2 regions of the Pararhizobium capsulatum DSM 1112 genome follow, and region 2 is predicted to be linked to the other one. Evidence: riboswitches for the same ligand, from Rfam matches in the RefSeq annotation. Region 2 holds a riboswitch; the other holds the start of a gene.

Region 1 (3,203 bases), on a different contig from region 2:
GGCGGTTATGCTGGTTACATGACCAGCTGCGGCGTGACGGTCGTGGCGGATGGCACTGAGGCTGCGGATGAGCGGCTTTCCCATGCGCTGACCAATGATACGGCGCTCGGCGTCATCCGCTATGCGGATGCGGGTTATGAGGAGTCGTTTGAGGAAATTGCGGCCAAGGGGATTGGGTATATTCCGCTTGGTTAGCGTGTGTGCTGTGGAGTGGGTGGCACGTTTCCACTTCTGTTCCGGGGGAAGCGCCGCAGTCGTCCAAAGGCTTGTCGCCTGTCGAATTGCTTTTTCCCGCGAATGTTCATTCATGAGCCCGGGCGTGGCAACGATCACCGCTAGAAACAGAAATGAAACGATTCCTGCTGCATGCTGAGACCGGCCAAGCGTCGATATGAAATCGGAATGTAGGAGAGGGTTTATGCCGAACAGTTTGCAATATCATTGCGAACCCCCTCGAAACACGACGACGCTGGATGCCGACGGGCCTCGCCCACCTGCGCCCGAAAATTCGGAACAGTTCAATCGGCTTCAGGAGTTGTTCGACAAGTCCTTCAAGGCTGCTCGCGTCGGCATATGGGAATGCACCTTACCCGAGGAGACGATCACATGGACGGATACCGTTTACGAACTGTTCGGTCTGGAACCGCGGTCCCCGCTGACCAGGGGGGCGACTGTTGCGCTTTACGCTCCAGAATCCCGTAAAAAACTGACGGAAATCCGTAGCGCTGCGATCAGGGATGGTGAGGGTTTCACCCTTGACGCCGAGATCATTACCGCCAAGGGCGACCGCAGATGGATCAGAATTACCGCGATCGTCGAAAGGCAGGATGGCATCCCGGTCCGCCTGTTCGGAATGAAGCAGGATATAACTGCCGAAAAGACACTGTTCGAGCAGCTTCGCCACCTGGCGGAAACAGACGTGGTTACCGGGCTTGCGTCCCGGACCAAGTTCGAAAGCATGCTGGACGAGGTCGCGGCTTCTAGTCAATCAGAACAAAAGGCGTTGCTGCTGATCGATCTGGATAACTTCAAGGCTGTCAACGACAGGTTGGGACATCAGGCGGGGGATGAATGCTTGCGGGAAGCTGCCCGACGGATTTCACAGGCGGTGCCGGATGCAACTCTGATCGCCCGCCTCGGGGGCGATGAGTTTGCAGTCATCCATGACTGCGGGGCGGCGAACAGTGTCGAGGACGTCTGTCGGCGCGTCGTCAACAAGCTCGAATGGTGGGTTGGAACGTCTGCGAACAAACTCAAGGTAAGCGCCTCCATTGGCGCTGCGATGATACTGCAGGGGAGTCCTGCCAAGGATATCTTTGCCGAGGCGGACAGGGCCTTGTATGCGGTGAAAGCGACTGGCAAGAACAGCTTCAAGCTATTGCCCAGATCCGGCCCGATTGCAGACGTTGCCTGATAAAGGTTGCCCCGCTTCTGCTTAACAATGACCGGTGTTGGTGCAGCGCGGTCTTCGGCAGATATAGTAAGGGCGGCCCGAAGACCGCCCCATTCGATCAAGCATTAACCAGAACAAGCTCGGCCCGCGCCGCCAGAATCTGCCGGCATGCATTGGCAGCTTCCGCGCCCTTCACCACGAAATGGTCTTTGAAGAATCGGATATGGGTTTCCGATTCCTGGAAGTGATGCGGCGTCAGCACGGTCGAGAGCACGGGAACGCCAGTGTCCAGCTGTACCCTCATCATGCCGTCGAGTACGGTGCCGGCGACGAAGTCGTGGCGGTAGATGCCGCCGTCGACCACGAAGGCCGTGCAGAGGATCGCGGAGAAGCGGCCGGTCTTGGCCAGCGTCTGGGCATGCAGCGGGATTTCGAGTGCGCCGGGCACGTCGAAGATCTCGATGTCGGTGGCATCGCCGCCAAGTTCTTCCCAATGGGAAACGAAGGAATTGACGCATTGATCGACGATATCGGCGTGCCAGCGGGCACGGATGACGGCGATCTTCTGCGAGGGGTGGGAGGCAATCGTCATAAGTCTTGGCCTTTCAAGGGTTGTGCCATTCTTCAATGGTCCCTTGGGCGAACGCACAGGCTTGGCCTCCTCCGGAGAGGTTTCCACCCTGCTTGCTCTCTTCCATCCGGACTTTAACCGTCGGCTCCGGAATTCAACCGGATCTGCTGACCTTCCTGCCTGACAGGCCGGAAGCGCTCGCGGGCTCCGGGCATTGCTGTCCGTTACCGCCGGTGGGGAGTTTCACCCCGCCCTGAGAACTACGCTTCAAACTATAAGCAGCTGACGAAAAAGATCAAACCCGCTTGCGACGTCGAAAGCGGGTTTGGCGACAGATTTTTCCTGCAATGCACAAGAGGCGGGAAAAAGCTTTCTTATTCTCGGATGATCAGCAGATCGCTGGCGGTGAAGCGCAGCGTCACGGTTTCCCCGACAGCCGGCGGCACCAGGCCGGGACCGTTGAACATATCGAATGAAATCACGGCGTCGCCGACCTTCATGCGCGTGCGGATGACGGAACCGAGGAAGTTGCTGGCGATGACCGTGCCGGTCAGCGCTGTATCACCCTTGGCGCCTTCGGCGATCGAGCCGGCTTCCGGGCGCAGCGCCAGCGAGACGGTATCTCCAGCTTTCACGGCCCCGAGGGGTTCGCGCAGGGTGATGCCCTGATCGCCGATCGAGATACGGTTGGCGGCGGTGTCCACCACCTTCGCCTCGATCAGGTTCAGGGTGCCGACGAAGGAGGCGACGAAGCGGGTGGCGGGCTTGTTGTAGATTTCGAACGGCGTGCCGATCTGGTCGGCGCGGCCGGCATTCATGACGACGATGCGGTCGGAGATCGACAGTGCCTCTTCCTGATCGTGGGTGACGAACACCGTGGTAATGCCGAGTTGCTGCTGGATCATGCGGATTTCTTCGCGCAGCGACACGCGGATCTTGGCATCGAGTGCCGACAGCGGTTCGTCGAGCAGCAGAACCTGCGGCTTCGGGGCCAGCGCGCGGGCAAGCGCCACGCGCTGCTGCTGGCCGCCAGACATCTGGTAGGGATAGCGCTCGGCCAGATGGTCGAGCTTGATGAGGCCGAGCATTTCCTTGACGCGCGCCTCGATCTCCGCGGCAGGCTTGCCGGCAACCTTCAGGCCGAACGCGACGTTGTCGGCGACATTCATGTTCGGGAACAGCGCGTAGGCCTGGAACACCATGCCGATATTGCGCTGGTTGGGTTTCAGGTTCGTCTGG
Region 2 (3,203 bases):
CGAGATCGAATGCTGCCGGGATTTGGCCATAACCTCTATCCCGATGGTGATCCTCGTGCGGGTCTGATGCTAGCAGGTATCAAGGTGCCGGATGACCTGCTGGCGCTGGCTGCCAGCGTTTTCGACCTCACGGGACTGCTTCCCAATTGTGATTATGCACTTGCGGTGATGGTCGATGCACTGGGGTTGCCCGAAGATGGGCCATTCCGCATTTTTCTGATTGCCCGGGCTGTGGGCTGGTGCGCGCACGTAATGGAGCAAAATCAAAAGGGAACATTGATCAGGCCGCGCGGTCACTATGATGGTGCGTTACCCGACTGAGTGAAGACTAATTGCAATTCCCCCTAAACGCTGCTCCCTCCCGTTGCACGACAATCAAGTGTTTTCGGCACTGGACCGTCGCAGGGTGAAGTTGCCAACGTTGAATGGCAGTTTTGTGCGCGACAAACCATGGGTAAGATTTCGCTGCACAAGGCCGGCAAGCAAATATGGCACTGTCAAGATCATCAGGGATCTCGACCTGGAGATCGCCGACGGCGAGTTCGTGGTCATCGTCGGTCCTTCCGGCTGCGGCAAGCCCACCTTGTTGCGGATGATCGCAGGGTTGGAGGCGACGACCCCCGGCCAGATCGTCATCGACGGACACGACGTGACCGCGGCCTTGCCCGTTGAGCGCAAGCTCGCCATGGTGTTCCAGACCTCTGCGCTCTATCCGCACATGACGGTTCGCCAGAACATGGGTTTTGGCTTGAAACTCGCCAAGCTCTCGAGCGGCGCGATCAAGGCCAAGGTGGATGCGCAGCCGATACGTTGAAATTGACCCCGCGGCTCGACCGCTACCGGAAGGAACTTTCCAGCGGTGATTGCGCGCCGCCAAAAGGCGCTGCAAAGACAGCCGGCGGCAGAGTAAAGTGTCGATCAAATCGTCTAAAAGCCGGAGGGGCGGGTACCATCCGCCCCGATCTGATCTTGCAAGCGGGATCAGCCACTCAGATCGGGGCTGGTCCTCGTGCCGCAGAAGGCCGACCGGACACTTTAACTTTGCATAAAGGCGGACATTTCTACTTCGCCGCCACAAACTTGGGAGGCGTAAGGCGATTTATGGAACTGGGTATTCCATAATACGAAGGCACCCGTTCCGCCATCAAAGTTGCCTTAGCTTTCAACAGGTGAATTACGACGTCGGCCAGGATCGCAAGACGGGTAAATCCAAAGCCGAAAATCGCCTGTAACTGATTGAGGAGTGAATGTGCGTCTTCACACCTCCCCGGCCTCATTGAGGGTCGAGGCGCGCGCCTGACAATGTTAGGGAAACTCGACCCTTGAAGATTCTAAGTTGAGTACTTAATATTGGTGGTGTTCTCAGGGCGGGGTGCAATTCCCCACCGGCGGTATCAAGGCAACTTGGAGCCCGCGAGCGCCTCCACCGTGCGGTGGGGGGTCAGCAGATCTGGTGAGATGCCAGAGCCGACGGTCATAGTCCGGATGGAAGAGAACATGCTATTGGGGTCGCCGCGACGACCAACGATATGCTTGTTCGCCCAAGGGATAGTGGCGGCTTCACCCGAAGCCGCGAAAGTCGCACATGCGACCAACCCTTGAAAGGCTAGTACTTTGGCAGTATCGAAAATCGAAGACGCAATCGCCGCAATTGCGCGTGGTGAAATCATTGTCGTCGTTGACGACCGTGACCGTGAAAACGAGGGCGACCTTGTTATTGCATCCAATGCCGTAACACCGTCAGCAATTGCCTTCATGATGAATTACGCCCGTGGCCTGATTTGCGTGGCGATGGACGCCGACCGACTGGATCAGTTGGATATTCCGCTAATGGTTCAACAGAACACCGAGTACCACCGAACTGCTTTTACTGTTTCCGTCGACCATATTGCGAGCACGAGTACGGGCATATCAGCAGCTGACCGTGCCTCTACAATACAAGCGTTGATGAACCCAAGTTCCCGCGGCGAAGACTTCGCGCGGCCGGGTCATATTTTCCCACTTCGTGCGCATCGGGATGGGGTTATTGGTCGTCCCGGTCACACGGAAGCAGCTGTCGATCTCGCCAGACTTGCTGGCAAATCACCGTCTGGCGTCATCTGTGAAGTCGCAAACGACGATGGCACCATGGCGCGCCTTCCCGATCTCGAAAAGTTTGCCGCCCGTCACAACTTGCATTTGATCACGATCGAAGATCTCATCGCCTATAGGCTTGATCGGGAAGCTTTATCGTCTTCATTGTATGCCGTTGCCAGTTAACGTCCCCGCTGGTGCCCCGATAATCCGCGGGGCGCCAGCTTTCAACGCCGTCTCAATAGATCGACAAGAATTGCGATCAGCACGACCACACCGACGATAACACGTTCCCAGTATCCGGAGACATTCATCAAGACGATGCCGTTGGCGAGGACTGCCATGAGCAGCGCCCCCAGAATGGTACCGATGATCGTGCCCTGCCCGCCTTTGAGGCTCGTTCCGCCGATGATCGCCGCTGTAATCGCGCCCATCAGCCAGCCTTCCCCAACCGACGGCTGACCAGAATCCATCCGACTGGCGTAGAGAATACCGGCCAGCGCAGCGAACATGCCCGCAAGACCAAAGACGAGAAGCTCGACGCGCCAACTCCGTATCCCCACGAGTTCCGCTGCCTCGCGATTACCGCCTATGGCATAGATGTTGCGGCCGAATTTGGTGCGCGCCAGCATAAAGGTGAGGATGGCGCCGGAGCCTAGGAAAATGAGCACCGGTACCGGCACGCCGAAAACGGCACCTTGGCCAAAGACGCGGAACGTTTCCCCGAGCGGCCGAATGGGATATCCTTTCGTGATGACGAGCGTCAGACCGGCGAAAACTTCCCACGATGCCAGCGTGACGATAAACGGATTGAGCCTCAAGACGGCGACGAAAAATCCATTGATGCAGCCAAGGCACATGCCGAACAGCGCGGTCAGCGGCAGAACAGCATAGGGGTGGATTCCGGTTTGCGTCAGAAGTAGCGAACCCACGATCGTTGAAAGTGCGGCTGCCGCGCCAACGGACAGGTCAATGCCGCCTATGAGGAGCACCAGGGTCTGACCGAGCGCGACAAGGCCAACGAACGATGCCTGGCGCGCCACCACACTAAGATTGTATTGGGAGAAGAACGCTGGCGCAGCGATGGTCAGCACAATGACCAACGCCAGTAGCGCCACCAGCACTCCGCT

Evidence for each region. Region 2 has a riboswitch for FMN ahead of ribB (3,4-dihydroxy-2-butanone-4-phosphate synthase). Riboswitches for the same ligand answer to the same signal wherever they lie in the genome.
Region 1: it holds a riboswitch for FMN, as region 2 does, so the genes downstream of both, QO002_RS15525 (6,7-dimethyl-8-ribityllumazine synthase) here and ribB (3,4-dihydroxy-2-butanone-4-phosphate synthase) in region 2, are expected to answer to the same signal.

The regions. Positions count from the first base shown of each region.
Region 1 is NZ_JAUSVF010000001.1:3,196,006-3,199,208, reverse strand. It holds gene ertB (thiourocanate hydratase) at 1-195, shown strand, start outside; gene QO002_RS15530 (sensor domain-containing diguanylate cyclase) at 419-1,414, shown strand; gene QO002_RS15525 (6,7-dimethyl-8-ribityllumazine synthase) at 1,512-1,985, opposite strand; FMN riboswitch at 2,076-2,229, opposite strand; gene QO002_RS15520 (ABC transporter ATP-binding protein) at 2,339-3,203, opposite strand, start outside.
Region 2 is NZ_JAUSVF010000004.1:107,369-110,571, reverse strand. It holds gene QO002_RS28890 (citrate synthase) at 1-321, shown strand, start outside; gene QO002_RS28885 (ATP-binding cassette domain-containing protein) at 380-814, shown strand; partial or broken gene QO002_RS31050 (cold-shock protein) at 1,137-1,232, shown strand; FMN riboswitch at 1,355-1,501, shown strand; gene ribB (3,4-dihydroxy-2-butanone-4-phosphate synthase) at 1,615-2,259, shown strand; gene QO002_RS28875 (ABC transporter permease) at 2,301-3,203, opposite strand, start outside.